Regions from separate parts of the uncultured Porticoccus sp. genome, predicted to be linked through region 2. Evidence: riboswitches for the same ligand, from Rfam matches in the RefSeq annotation. Region 2 holds a riboswitch; the other holds the start of a gene.
The links. A riboswitch is a leader RNA that binds a small molecule or an ion and turns the genes downstream of it on or off. The one in region 2 is predicted to bind cobalamin.
Positions count from the first base shown of each region.

Region 1: linked by a shared signal. The riboswitch ahead of AACZ64_RS09075 (ribonucleoside-diphosphate reductase subunit alpha) and the one ahead of AACZ64_RS08010 (TonB-dependent receptor) in region 2 are both predicted to bind cobalamin.

Region 1 is NZ_CAXBHS010000008.1:123,285-130,957, forward strand. Features, by position in the region: gene AACZ64_RS09065 (thermonuclease family protein) at 1-10, shown strand, start outside; gene AACZ64_RS09070 (ribonucleotide-diphosphate reductase subunit beta) at 62-1,261, opposite strand; gene AACZ64_RS09075 (ribonucleoside-diphosphate reductase subunit alpha) at 1,261-4,089, opposite strand; cobalamin riboswitch at 4,215-4,445, opposite strand; gene AACZ64_RS09080 (TonB-dependent receptor) at 4,620-6,935, shown strand; gene AACZ64_RS09085 (PepSY domain-containing protein) at 6,944-7,673, shown strand, end outside.
Region 2 is NZ_CAXBHS010000007.1:85,049-92,721, reverse strand. Features, by position in the region: gene AACZ64_RS08030 (iron chelate uptake ABC transporter family permease subunit) at 1-512, opposite strand, end outside; gene cobO (cob(I)yrinic acid a,c-diamide adenosyltransferase) at 563-1,156, opposite strand; gene AACZ64_RS08020 (ABC transporter substrate-binding protein) at 1,166-2,071, opposite strand; gene AACZ64_RS08015 (adenine nucleotide alpha hydrolase) at 2,086-2,781, opposite strand; gene AACZ64_RS08010 (TonB-dependent receptor) at 2,809-4,758, opposite strand; cobalamin riboswitch at 4,873-5,117, opposite strand; gene radA (DNA repair protein RadA) at 5,187-6,557, opposite strand; gene AACZ64_RS08000 (TonB-dependent receptor) at 6,632-7,673, opposite strand, start outside.

The sequences.
Region 1 (7,673 bases), on a different contig from region 2:
TTCCCGTTGAATTGTCCGACACCGCCCTCCGGCGGTGCCGCTGATGCCTTCCCAAAATACTCTACCAGCTCAATGAGGCGCCTGTCTGGTACTCGGTAACCCGGGTTTCGAAAAAGTTTTTCTCCTTGCGCAGGTTGGCCTGTTCCTCCAGCCATTCCAGACGATTGATGGCACCGGGGAAGGGCTCTTTGTGGTTGAGGGCCCGGGCCCGCCGGTTGGCGACGAAGCGGAACTGGTCCATGTGTTCGTCGGCGCTGTAGCCAAGGATGGGATCTGGCATCAGGTAGTGAGCGTAGGTGGACTCCACCGCTTCAGCTTCCTCCCACATGACCTGTAATTGCGCCGGATCCAGTTTTAGATTTTCCTCCTCCAGTAACTGATTCACCACTCGCAGACCAAAGGCACAGTGCAGCGCCTCATCTCGCAGGATGTATTGCAACTGTTCCCCGGTGCCCTTCATCAGGCCCCGGCGCTGCAGGGCAAAAATCGGGTTGAAGCCGTTGTAGAACCAGCAGCCTTCGAAGATTCCCGCGAAGAACAGGTAGGACATGGCGAAGGTTTCCAGATCGTCGCGGTTGCCGAGGTCCAGATCCTGACGCAACACGGTATCCAGTCTCGCACTGGCCAGACAGATTTTGCCGTGGATCGCCGGGACCACCCGGTAGCGGTTGTAGATGTCGCTCTGGTCCAGCCCCAGGGTTTCGATGCAGTGCTGGTAAGTCCAGGTGTGCAGTGCTTCTTCATAGACCTGTCGGGCCTGGTAAATCTGCAACTCCGGCGCGGACATTTTTTCCATCACTGCCAGGCCGATATTGCGCATGGCCATGATGTCCGATGTGGTCAGGTAAGCCAGCACGTTTTCATACAGATGACGTTCCTCGGTGGTCAGTTTGTGGTGGTAATCGTGGATATCCTGGGTCATGTTGACGTCCAGAGGTGTCCAGTGATTCTTGTTGGCATTGAGAAAAAATTCCCAGGCCCAGGGGTATTTGAAGGGGGCCAGCTGGTTGATGTCCGCTTTGCCGTTCACCACTCGCTTGTCCGACGGATTGATCGGGAGAAGGCGTGTTGCCGGTATTTCCGACACTGCCGCGGTTGCCATTGACAGTGTCGCCGGGACTTTTGCTGCCTCTGATGGCTGTGCGGCAGCGACCCCGCCCAGCAGGTTGATGGTGCCGGGAGGAATGGCGCTGCGCAGCGGGTCATCCCAGTCGGGAAGCAGGGTTGTGTCGGTTTCAAGTACAGTTTGTCGGATAGTCATTATTGGCAGGCCTCGCAGTCGGGGTCGAGAATGGAGCAGGCGGAGGGTGCGGCCGACACCGAAACACGGTTGTCTGCATCGGCGCTGACACGACTGGCCTTGTCGGTGTGGGTAGCCCCCAGGGAACGCAGGTAATAGGTGGTTTTCAACCCCCGGGACCAGGCCAGCCGGTACAGATTGTCGAGTTTTTTGCCGGAGGGTTCAGCCATGTAGAGGTTGAGGCTCTGGGCCTGATCCAGCCATTTCTGGCGCCGTGCCGCCGCCTCCACCAGCCAGCGGGGGTCGATTTCAAAGGCTGTGGCGAAGCGGGTTTTCAATTCCTCCGGCACCCGGTCGATATCCACCAGGGAGCCGTCGAAGTATTTCAGGTCACTGACCATCACCTCGTCCCACAAATCCTGCTCCTTAAGTGCTTTCACCAGCCAGGGATTGATTACCATGAATTCGCCGGACAGGTTGGATTTCACGAACAGGTTCTGATAGGTGGGCTCAATGGACTGGGTGACACCGACAATATTGGAGATGGTGGCAGTGGGGGCAATGGCCATGACATTCGAGTTGCGCATACCGTGGCGGGCCACCAGTTCGCGCACCGGCTGCCAGTCCAGTTGGCTGGAGTTGTCGAGGGTGCAATACTCGTCGCCGCGCTGTTGTTCCAGCGATTTCAGGGAGTCGATGGGCAGTACATTCTGATCCCACAGGGATCCTTGATAGCTTTCGTAGCGGCCGCGCTGTTGCGCCAGTAGCGCCGAGGCACGGATCGCATGGTAGCTGATCAGCTCCATGGACTGGTCGGCAAAATACACGGCTTCCACGCTGGCGTAGGGCAACTTCAGGGCGTAGAGCGCGTCCTGGAACCCCATCAGGCCGAGACCCACCGGGCGATGTTTCAGATTCGATTGCCGGGCCTTTTCCACAGCGTAGTAGTTAATGTCGATGACGTTGTCGAGCATTCGAACCGCAGTGAAAACCGTCTGTTCCAAATGTGCCTGATCGAGTCGGCCGTCGCGAATGTGGTTGGGCAGATTGATAGAGCCGAGATTGCAAACGGCGATTTCCCGCTCATTGGTATTCAGGGTGATTTCCGTACACAGATTGGAGGAGTGCACCACGCCCTGGTGTTGCTGGGGAGAGCGGATATTGCAGGGATCCTTGAAGGTAATCCAGGGGTGACCGGTTTCAAACAGCATGGACAACATTTTTCGCCACAGCTGTGTGGCGGGCACGGTTTTGTGCAATGGGAGCTTGCCGTCCCGGGCCAGTTGTTCGTAATGGCAATAGCGCGCCTCAAAGGTCTTGCCGCAGAGATCGTGTAAATCGGGCACATCCTCTGGTGAAAACAGTGTCCAGGACTGATCCTCGATCACCCGCTTCATGAACAGGTCGGGAATCCAGTTGGCGGTATTCATGTCGTGGGTGCGGCGACGCTCGTCGCCGGTGTTTTTGCGCAGCTCCAGAAAATCCTCGATGTCCAGGTGCCAGCTCTCCAGATAGGCGCACACGGCGCCTTTGCGCTTGCCGCCCTGATTGACCGCCACGGCGGTGTCGTTCACCACCTTGAGAAAGGGCACCACGCCCTGGGACTCGCCGTTGGTCCCGCGAATGTGGGCACCCAGAGCCCGCACCCGGGTCCAGTCGTTGCCCAGGCCACCGGCCCATTTGGAGAGCATGGCATTGTCCCGGATACCCTCATAGATGCCGTCCAGGTCGTCTGGAACTGTAGTGAGGTAGCAGGAAGAGAGCTGCGAGTGCCGGGTGCCGGCATTGAACAGGGTGGGGGTGGAAGGCATGTAATCAAAGCATGACATCACCTCATAGAACTCGATGGCGCGCTGGTCGGGATCATCCTCCTGCAGTGCCAAACCCATGGCTACCCGCATGTAGAAGCTCTGGGGCAGCTCCAGGCGCTGTTTGTCCCGGTGCAGGAAGTAGCGGTCGTAGAGGGTCTGCAATCCCAGATAGGTGAACTGCCGGTCGCGCTCCGGCTGCAGGGCGGCACTGAGGCGTTGCAGGTCAAAGTTGAGCATGGCCTCGTCCAGCAGTTCCGCCTCGACGGCCCCGCGAATCCCCGCCTGAAACAGGGCGGCATAGTCCTGTTCACTATAATGGCCGGACAGGCTCTGGTGACAATCAAGGGCCAGGATGACTTCTTCCCAGAGCTGCTCCAGCAACAGATGGGCACAGGCGTGGGAATAGCCCGGGTCTTTTTCAATCAGAGGGCGTGTTGCCATCACCATGGCAGTGGTCACTTCCGCTGCTTTCATTCCCCCGTAGAGGGTGCGACGAATCTGGGCAGCCAGATAGTCGGCGTCCACATCCTCAATGCCCCGGCAGGCGCGCTGTACCCGCTGGTCCATGTCTGTCAGGTTCAGCATCACCTTCTTGCCGCTGCTGTCGACAACCGGCAGTTGTTCGCTGGGTTCGGCATGAGTGGGCGTGGCAAGGCCAGCGGCACTGCGGTTCTGATGGTGTTGCTCCCGATACAGCACATAGGCGCGGGCCACCTTGTGGCACTCACTGCGCATCAGACCCAGCTCCACCAGATCCTGAATTTCTTCGATATGCACACTGCCGCCCGCCGGTAGTCGCTTTTGCAGGCGTTCGATAATTTCCCGGGCAATGGTGTTGACAGTCTGTTTGACCCGCGCCGAACCGGATGCTTCCTGGCCCTCTACGGCAAGGAAGGCCCTGGTCATGGCGATGGCGATTTTTGAGGCATCGAAGGGCACGGCCTGGCCAGTGCGCTTGATCACTTTAAACGGTATGTCTGTAGCGTGTGGGGGCGGCGTGTCCTGCCCGCCAGGGGTGAAGGGTTGGCTGTTCATCATGTCATTCCTGTCGATTTATGCGCGAAATCTTCAGGCTTCGCCAATCGGCGGACGGACAAAATACAACATGGCGGCACGGTGGGGCATTGGTTCCCCGTATGCAGCTGGTGTCCTGAATCGCGAAGACTGAAGCCTTGTTTGCTGGCAGGTCTTCGGACTCAGGGGCATTGCGCATGAAGTTGCGCTGCCTACGGCGACGGCTTCCCGTTCAATTGAACAGTGCCTCGGCGGTGCCGATGTCGCGTTCGTTCCCCATTACCGCTGCGCGTCAGTTCCGGATTTTCACCGGATTCCCTTTTCAGGAAGGCTCATCAAACACAAGATGTGCCAATCCAACCAGCTTTTACGAGCATATCTTGTGTATTTGTGCATGTAAAGTGGTTTCCTGTCCGTTGGCGAATGGAATGCCATGGTCTAGGTCGTCCGCCCAAGGCTGCGACAATTTGTCGCATTGACTGGATGCCGGTGAGCCCCAATTATGCTGCCCCTGAATTCGAATCACTTTCATTTAGATTCGGGCTGGGGAGAAAATGAAAAAAGAAATTCGCTGGACTTCTGTCTTGGCCCTTCCATCCCTGTTCTGTCTTTCAGTGATCTCTGCTCACGCGGAAGACGGTGGCGTCGAAGTGGCCATGGAAACCGCCGCGGCAAGCCTGGAAGAAGTCAAAATCTGGGGTAAACAACCTTCCAGTCGCGAGGCGGGCTATACCAACCCAACCAGTGTATTGACTCGGGAGGATATGGCCAGTATCAACGTGGCGACCACGGAAGATCTGGTGAAATACGAGCCCAGCCTGGTGATTCGTCGCCGCTTCATCGGCGATGCCAACGGTACCCTGGGGATCCGCGGTTCCAACATGTTCCAGACCAGCCGCTCAATGGTGTTTGCAGACGGCGTGCCGCTGCACTATTTTCTCGAGTCACGCTGGAACGGCGCGCCGCGCTGGACCCTGGTGTCGGCCAGCGAAATCGCCCAGGTGGAAGTGGTTTATGGCCCGTTTTCCGCCGAGCACAGCGGCAACGCCATGGGTGGTGTGGTGTTGATCGAAACGGCGATTCCCCAGCAACGGGAGTTTCATGTGGATTGGTCATCCTTTGTCCAGTCCTTTGATGAATACGGTTTCGACGATGATCTGTGGGGACGCAAGGGTTTTATTTCTTTCGGCGACAAAATCGGCGACCTCAGTGTTTACCTCTCTTACAACCGTCTGGAAAACGATTCCCAGCCCCAGTCTTTCTACTATGGCAGTACCAGCGGTTCGCTGGCACCAACTGCGGTCAGTGGTGCAATAGGGGGCGAAGACGACAGAGGCGCAGACCAGTGGTATTTCGGTGATACCGGGATGGTTAAAACCACCACTGACAACTACAAGTTCAAGGCCGGGTATGACCTTGGTGACTGGTTTGCCCTCTTGAATCTGGCCTACGAGGATCGCCGTTCGGATAATGATTCCGCTAATAGTTATTTACGGGATATCGATGGTAATACTATCTGGGGCGGCCACGTAGTTCAGAATGGTGAGCCGTTTTTTGTCCCAGGCAGCCGACTCAATGTCAGTGAGCAGGAGCGCCGCAGCCTTTCGGTGGGGTTGCGCCTGAAGGGAGATTTGACCGACAGTCTGTCAGTGGAAACCAATCTCAGCCACTTTGCCATTATTGCGGATGAAACCCGCAGCTCTGCCCTCAATCCTGCCCACCCAGACCATACTCTGGCTGGACAGGTGCTGGATTACGGCGACACCGGTTGGCAAACTGCCGATCTCAAATTCACTTTGCATGAATTTGGTCTGGACGGCATGCAATGGGTGACGGGCCTGCGCTACGAAACCTACGAACTGAATACCACGGTCTATAACGCCGATAATTATGTTGCCGGCGACAGAACCCGGGCCACCAGCCGTAGCGGTGGGGAGACCAGGATCGCCGCGGCGTTCCTGCAGCTGAACTGGGATATCGATGCGCACTGGTCCACTTCTCTGGGTGGGCGCTATGAATCCTGGAAAAGCAGTGATGGTTATTTTTCGGACGACGATGCCATGACACCCTGGTTGGATCTGGTCAAGCTGCCGAGTCGTTCCGAGGAGAAATTCTCCCCGAAATTTTCCCTGGGTTTCCGCCCGGATGACCTGTGGGCCTTCCGCTACTCCATCGCCAAGGCCTATCGCTTCCCCATCGTTGAGGAACTGTTCAGCCAGTTCCAGGCCTTCAACGCGGTCAGTGAGGCCAATCCCGGTTTACAGCCGGAAGAGGGTCTGCACCATAACTTCATGATCGAGCGGGCCATCGATCAGGGTTATGTGCGGTTGAACCTGTTTTTGGAAAACATCAAAGACGTGATCGAGTCCCAGGCGACGATTCTGCCGGGCGGTTCCTCGATCCGTACTTTCGTGCCGGTGGACGAGGTGAGAACCCGCGGCGCCGAGTTTATTGTCAACGCCGCCGACTTCCTGCTGCCGAAACTGGATGTGCGCTTCAACATGGCCTGGACCGATGCTGAAATCGTCGACAATGCTCCAGATCCCGTCATCGTCGGCAATGTATTCCCGCGTATGCCGAAATGGCGTGGCAATCTGCTGGCCACCTACCACATGACCGATCGCTGGGATATCGGTGGCAGCCTGCAATACGCCAGTGACAGCTACGGGCGACTGGATAACAGCGATAAGGCCGATCAGGTATTCGGCGGCCAGGATCGCTACCTGTTCCTCGGATTGAAAACCAGCTTTCGCTGGGATAAACACCTGGCCTTCGGCCTGGGCATGGATAACGTCACCGATGAAACCGCCTATGTAGCCCACCCCTGGCCTGCACGAACTCTGTATTTCAATGTCTCTTATGACTGGTAACAAGGCGTATGACTGGTAACAAGGCGGGCACGATGGCGCATAACAACCGCTCTATGAGCATTTATCGCACCCTGTGGCGTTGGCATTTTTATGCCGGACTGTTCTGCATTCCCTTTGTGCTGACACTATCGATCTCCGGGGCCATTTACCTGTTCAAGCCACAACTGGATGCGCTGGCCAATCGCCCCTACCAGAATCTGGTGGTATCGGGCGAGCGCAGCAGCGCGGATGCCCAGATCGGTGCGGCCCTGGCCGCGTTTCCGGGTAGTGGTTTTACCAGTTATCAACTGCCGGAGGCGGATGATCAAGCCGTCGTCATTACTGTGCTTGATCAAGGCCGGCAGCGGCTTGTGTATGTCCACCCCTACAGCCTGAAAGTGCTGCATAGCGTGGTTGCGGAAGACCAGTTCATCCGGCAGGTACGAGCTTTTCACGGGGAGTTGCTGGCGGGTAAGGTGGGCTCCGTCCTGGTGGAACTGGCCGGTTGCTGGGCTGTTGTACTGGTGCTGACAGGGTTATACCTGTGGTGGCCGCGCAACGGCCGTGGTCTGGCCGGCGTGCTTTATCCCCGCCTTGGCCGGGGTGGTCGCCTGTTCTGGCGGGACCTGCATGTGGTAACCGGTATCTGGCTGGCGATGTTCGTACTATTCCTGTTGATGACTGCTTTACCCTGGACTCTGGTGTGGGGCACCGCTTTCAAGGAGCTGCGGCAGTGGGGTGACAGGCCGGTGCAACAGG
Region 2 (7,673 bases):
CGCAGCATTTCATTGTCGGCGAAAAAACTGAACAGGCTGGTTACCGCCCCCGCCAGTGCCGTAATGGCAATTCCGGCCAGCAACATGGTGGATACGGAGGTGCCGGTTACCGAGGTTGCCAGCCGGTAAACGACGGCTGTGGCAGCCATACCGCCAAGAAAGGCACCGATCGCAATGGCTGGCAGCCCCAACCCGGAACCCAGGAAGCCAAAACCACCGAAGAAAATTACACAACTGGCGCCTACCGAGGCGCCACTGGAAACGCCGATCAGGGAGGGATCGGCCAGTGGATTGCGAAACAGACCCTGCATCACGGCACCACAACTGGCCAGGCAGGCGCCGACCAGAGCCGCCAGCAATACCCGTGGCAGACGGATCAGTTCCAGCACGCGGCCGTCCATATCCTGATCAGCAGACCAGAGCGTCAGCAGTTTTACCGGGGCAATCTGTACCGGACCCACGAGCAAGCCAAGCAATACAGCCAGCACCAGCAAAACCAGGGCAACCACCATAAAGGCCCGCGGGGGAAGACGATGCAACGCGCAGCTCCTCGGTCGGCCCGTCAGAAGTCCACACCGCGTCGCGCCATAATACCGGCGCGATAGGCGTGCTTGACATCCCGTATCTCCGAGACGGTATCCGCCAGCGCCTGCAGCCCGGCCCCGCCACCGCGGCCGGTTACCACCACACTCTGGCTGAACGGTCGGTTGCGCAATGCATCCAGCACTTCGGCCTCATCGAGATACTGAAAACTGAGCATGTAGGTCAGCTCATCCAGCACCACCAGATGGAAACTTTCATCCGCCAGCATTCGCTTGGCCACCAGCCAGGTGCGAAGGGCGGCCTCCATATCACCCTGGCGATCCTGGGTGTTCCAGGTAAAACCGGTGCCCATCTGGTAGAAGTCCACTTCCGGGCACTTTTCCTGCAGGTAAAGCTCTTCCCCCGAGAGTTGCTCGCCCTTGATGAATTGCACCACGCCCACCTTGTAGTGATAGCCCAACGCCCGCATCACCATGCCAAAGGCAGAGCTGGATTTACCCTTGCCATCACCTGTGAGCAAAACCATCACACCGCGCTCCTGGTCTGCGGCCGCTATACCGGCGTCCACTTTTTCCTTGAGCTTCTGCATCTTCTGCTGGTGTTTGTCTGTCATTGCATGTCCTCAGGGGGTGTTCGGAATTTTCACTGCGCCCATCATACCCTGCGGCAGTGGATGAATTTCGGGGTGCAGCAGATTGGCCAGTATTTCCAGACTGTCCACCAGCCGGGGGCCGGGTCGGCTGAAATAACTGTTGCCGTCTACCATATAGACCTGACCGGACTCTGTCGCAGGCAACATACCGTAACCTGACCTGCCCGTCAGCAGGGGAATATCCAGGGCCGTGCGCTGCAAGTCAAATCCGCACAGCGAAACCACCACCACATCCGGTACCGCGGCCACCAACTCCTCCCAGGAGCGGCGGCGGGATGGCCGCTGCTGTTCGCCAAAACAGGGAATGCCACCGGCCAGCTCGATCAGCTCCGGGTACCAGTGCCCACCATCATAGATCGGGTCAAGCCACTCCAGAATGGCCACCCGGGGACGCAGTGCCGACACAGCCGCCGTCCGCGCCGCCACCCGATCGACCCGGCGGCAGAGCTCGGCGTGATAGGTAGCGGCCGCCGCGGTACAACCCGCCGCCTCACCCACCAGCAACACCGTATCCAGAACATCCCGCAAACAGGCTGGCTCCAGATTGATCACCCGGACATTACCGGGCAATTGACAGGCCATGTCGTTCACCTCACCGGCAGAGACCGCACAGACATCGCAAAGGGCCTGCGTGACGATCAAATCAGGGGCAAGCTGCCGTAGCACCGGCTCGTTCAGGCTGTACAGCGCCGTGTCCGTTTCCAGCTGGTCGCTCACCAGCGTATCAATCTCACTACTGGCAAGCCCCTTGGGAATCCTGGAGGCAGTCACCACGGGCAATCCCACCACGTCGGGTGGATAATCACACTCATGGGTGACCCCCACCAGGCTGTCGCGGAGGCCGATGCCACAGATGATCTCTGTGGCGCTGGGCAACAGCGAGACAATCCTCAAGCCACCACCGCCGTCAGGTCGGTGTAAACAAATCCCTCGCGGATGACTGTTTCACCCACGGCAACCCGTATCGGCCATTTGAACATCGGTCCACTCCAGGCAAAGCTGTGGAATTCACCATTCTCCCCACAGGGATCAACCGTTGCCGGTAACTTCGCCAGAAAATCCAGATCGAACGCGGCGCCCGCCAGTGACTGGGGCATCCTGGCGGGATCTAGGCAGGTGACAGCGGCCTGCAGGCCGCCGCTGATCATGGTCAGGGCCAACTGATCCGTCGGCGTGCCCCAGATTGGAAACAGCACGTCGAGTCCGGTCTGCGCCATACGGCTTTCGCGGTAGGCGCGAATGTCCTCCAGAAACAGATCGCCGAAGGCAATCGCATCCGGTACGAATCGCTGCATGGCTTCATCCAGCCCGGCACGCATGGCCTGCTCATACTGTTCGTTGCTGCACGGCCACGGCAGAGGAATTTCAACCAGCGGCAACCCGGCAGCCTGCGCCTGGGCGCGCACCAGGGTCAAGCGAACACCGTGGATGGCCGAGCGGGCAAATGCCTGATTGTAGGTGGTCAACAACCCGACAACCTCCACGGTGGGATCCCGCTGCAACTGATAAAGTGTCCAGGCGGAATCCTTGCCGCTGCTCCAAGACAACAACACCCGGGTTTTGCCGGGTCTGCTCAAATCGGTCACGACAACCTGCCCTCCTGATCCGGTGACTTATTGGTTGAAACTGTAGCGAACACCGACCATGGCGCCAAAACCGAGCGACTCATAGCCAAAAACTTCCTCATAATCCTCATCCAACAGATTTTCCAGCCGGGTATAAACGGTCAGTGATTTGCTCGCCTGATACTGGGCACTCAGATTCACCAGTGTATAGTCATCCAGCTCAACACGCGCCGAAGGCTGCGGCCAAGGCGGGAAATACTGGTCATCCTGGTGGCCATTGTACTGGGCATTGAGGACAATATTGAGGCGCTCGGCCACCTGCCAGTTCAGCGTGGTGCTACCGAGATGGCGCGGGCGGCGCAATTCATCCACATCCCGGCCGCCACTGTTAGGTTCGGTGGCATCCGTGTAGGTATAACTGCCCTTGAGGGACAGGGTCTGTGTCAGGCTGGCATCAAAGGTCAGCTCCACACCCTGCCGGTCGCTGTTACCATCGACATTTTCTGCGGTGAAGGCAAAGGCAACCGGATCATAGACAAACCCGTTGATTTCATTTTCCAGGCGGGCACGAAAATAGGTCAGGCCGAGCATCAAGCGGCCATCAAACAGCGACTGATCGACACCCATGTCCCAACTGGTGGATTTTTCCGGACGCAGATCGGGGTTGCCGATAAAGTTGGTATAGAAGCCAAAGCGCTCTGAAAAGGTGGGATTTTTCACCGCTGTGCCCCAGCTGGCACGCAAACGCGTGGCCGATTCGGGGATGCGGTAACTGGCATCAAAGCGCCGCGTGTAGGCATTCTGAAACTCGCTGTTGTCATCGTGACGCACACTGGCACCCAGGGTCAGGTCATCCCACAGCACCACCCGGTACTCCAGTGCCACACTGTCGGTTTCGCGGCTCTGGTTCTGATTCGGGTCGCCAAAGAGAATCGGGCCTCGCTGGCGGAAATCCTCGGTTTCCCGTTCCAGCAGCAGCGACAGGCGCTGGGCCTGCTCATCCCAACTGAAACTGGTGATATAGCTGTACTGTTTTTTTCGCGTGGCGTTCGAGCCAGTGCTCTCGCCATCGGTATAGTTTTCATTGTTGTGGCGGCTGACCGCCAGAGCGACCCGATGCTGCCAGCGATCATCCAGCAGGGACAAATCCGCCTGGGCGCGTATAAAACGCTGACGGAAATCCGACTCAAGATCGCCGTCCTCCGGCAAACCGGTGATCAGGTCATCAATGCCATCAAATTCATTTTCGCCCTCTGTCTGGCGGGCCGTCAGGGACAGTCCCAGGTTGTCCAGCGGTCGCCAGCCGGCATTAAGATTAAGGGTGCTGTTGCGATAACCGTCATCTTCACTGCCGGAACGGGAAATGTTGTCGCCGTCGGATGACAGGTGTGATCCACTGAGATTGAAGTGGGCCGTTCCGACACTGGCCCCGAGCGTAAAGCCGGTATGATTGATGCCGTGGCTACCGCCCTCGGAGAAGACCTGTGCCTGAAAGGGCTCCTCCGTCTGGCGGGTAATAATATTGATCACCCCCGCCACCGCATCGCTGCCCCAAAGGGCGCTCTGTGCACCGCGCACCACTTCGATCCGCTCGATTCCGGCGGTGGACATATGAGCCCAGTTAAATTCGTCGGCCTGGCCACCATCGTTCACTTCTACGCCATCCACCAACACCAGCACATGGTTGCCTTCGGCACCACGCATTCTCAACTGGGTCGTGGAACCGAGCGGGCCGCTTCGGTTGATGGCGACACCGGGCACATCGCGCAACAGGTCACTGACTACAGCGGCGCCACTGGTTTCGATATCCCGGGCGGAAATAACATGAATGGCGTTACCGGTCTGCTGCAACTGAACCGGTGCCAGAGACGCGGTGACCACGACCTCCTGAAGATTATTCTTACCGGTTTCAGCGTCAATTGCTGTTTCTGTGGCCTGAGCGCTGGCACAGGAAATGACAAGGAGTGCCAGGCAACTGGCGGAGGGACGTTTTTTCATTGACAGGTCTCCGGCGTTCGACCCCGAACGCGTGCTGAGTGAGATCAGTCCACGGAGTTATCATTGGCGATGGAACAGAAAAACTGTCGACACCAACGCAACCACACCCCGTGGTTCGTTTGCGTAGCGACAGGCCGGTCTCCGGACTCATGAGCGGTTTCCCCTGCCAGATCGCCTTCCCATGCATATGCACAGTGGCTGTGTGATCTGGCTTTTGAACCCGTACTGCGGGTTCACTCAATTACCGTTGCGGGGGCAGTGTCGGGTTTGCCTTTGACTGGCGTCATGTAGCGCACCGACTTCCCGTTTCACTCGACGCACTGAACGCTGCGTCGAGAACCTGTTGCCTAAGCAAGGTGGAGGAATTTACGCCCGGAGCCGGGCAAAGTCAATTTGGGTTTTGCATGAGAGACGCGGGCAGGGAGGCATTAGCCAAGGGCATCCAGCGCATCGGTCAGCTTGCGCACCGGTATCACCTCCATCCCCCTAATCGGCTGGCGAGGGGCATTGCCAAAGGGAATAATCGCTCGCGTGAAGCCGTGTTTGGCGGCCTCTCGCAGTCGTTCCTGACCGTTTTGCACCGGCCTGATCTCACCGGACAGCCCCACCTCACCGAAGACCACCAGATCGCGGGGCAGCGGATGGTCGCGGAAGCTGGAAATAACCGCCAGGATCAGCGCCAGATCGGCACTGGTCTCCAATACCTTGACACCACCCACCACATTCACAAAGACGTCCTGATCACCGACCATGATTCCGCCGTGACGGTGCAACACCGCCAGCAGCATCGCCAGGCGATTGTGCTCCAGCCCCACGGTCACGCGCCTCGGATTGCTCAGGTGACTGTCATCCACCAGCGCCTGCAGCTCCACCAACAGGGGCCGGGTGCCCTCCCAGACCACAATGACCACGCTGCCGGAAGCCACCTCATCACCCCGTTGTAAAAAGATGGCAGACGGGTTTGCCACTTCGCGCAGCCCCTTGTCGGTCATGGCAAACACGCCCAACTCATTGACCGCACCGAAACGATTTTTGTGACTGCGCAGGGTGCGAAAATGACTGTCGCTGGTCCCCTCTAACATCAGCGAGCAATCGATCATGTGTTCCAATACCTTGGGACCGGCCAGACTGCCATCCTTGGTGACATGACCCACCAGCAACAGCACTGTGCCCGTCTGTTTCGCGTAGCGAACCAGCATCGCGGCACATTCCCGCACCTGCGAAACGCTGCCGGGGGCCGAGGAGATTTCTTCAAGCTGCATGACTTGAATGGAATCAACCACCAGGATCTTCGGTTGCACTCGCGCGGCAGTGGCACAGACCGTTTCCACGGAGGTTTCCGCCATGATCTGCAACCGGTTGACCGGCAGACCCAGGCGATGGGCCCGCATGGCGACCTGTTGCGGGGATTCTTCACCGGTGACATAGAGCGCCACCTGACTCTCCGCCAGTTTGCAGAGGGTTTGCAGCAGCAAGGTGCTTTTGCCCGCGCCCGGCTCGCCACCCACCAGAATGCAGGATCCGGGCACCAGCCCACCACCCAGCACCAGATCCAGCTCCTGACTACCCGCGCTGATACGGGGAATATCGGCCAGATCGATTTCCGCCAGCGTGTTCACCACACCGTCGGCAGCCCCGGCAAAGCCACCGCCACTGCGGCTACCCGAGGTGACAACAGCGCCGAGACGCACTTCAGTCAACGTATTCCATGCACCGCAGTCGGGGCACTGCCCCTGCCATTTGGTGTAATCCGCACCACAGTCGTTACAAACATAGGCGGTGGTTTTCTTTCTGGCCAAGTAACAATCTCCCGAAAATGCTTTTCAGTCTACCATGTGATACCCCCCGATCAGGGGGTTTGACCGTGGGGATATCAGTGAAACTGCAGTGTGGCACGCAAAAATGTCCGCGTTTCAAAACGGTTGGCCTGCTTGAACTCGACGTAATCGCCACCGAGGTTCTGACCGATCAATTCCAGCTTCAGGTCAGCATTGCGCAGCGGGAACTGGCGGGCAATCCGCACATCAAGCCGTCGATAGGCATCGGTTTCGGAGCCCCACAGAATCCAGACCATATCGTCGAGATAGTAATAACCGGCACTCACCTGCCAGTGGCGACCGAAATCATGGGACATCAACAGACTGGCGGTATGGCGTGGTGTCGCTGACGTTTGATAGAGGCTGCGAAAGGCCATCGGCAAACTGGACTGATCAGCGTCGGCGTAAGCATAGGACAACCAGAAGCGAGTGCGATCGGATGCCAGCCAGCGCGCACCAGTTTCAAACCCGTCGATATCGGTACTGCCGCCATTGATGTCTAGGATTGCGCCCTGATTAAAAATTGATGCCACCTCCGGGTAAGCGGGATCCCAGACAAATTCAATCTCGTCTTCAAACTCTTCGCGGTAGAATTTCACCTCGGCGGTCAACCGCTCATCCAGCCAATTGCCGATATAACCCAATTCGTAACTGCGCAGCCGTTCTGCATCGATCGGCTCCGGTGCTATCTGAACAGTTTCGATCTCGGTACCGTCGTTCAGCCGCACGGCAATATTGTGAAAATTCTCCACCAGAAATGGTTGCCGCCAGCTCTCCGCAACCGAGACCCGGAACATATGTCCCTCAATCGGGGTGAAGTTCAGGCCCAACCGCCAGGACAGCTCACCGGGATTGATGTTGTTCTTTTCGTATATGGCACCGGCGTTCAACAACAGTTGATCAGTCAACCGGTACTCGATATTACCCTGCGCCCGATAGGTCTCCATGGCCTGCCACTCTTTTTGGCCGACGATTTCCAGGCTATTGACCATATCCTTGCGATAACCCAGGCCCCAGGCAATCCGGTAGCGCTGTCCATTTAACAGTTGCTGAAACTCGATATCGCGCCGGTTGACCTGATAGTCAAAGGTGCGACCA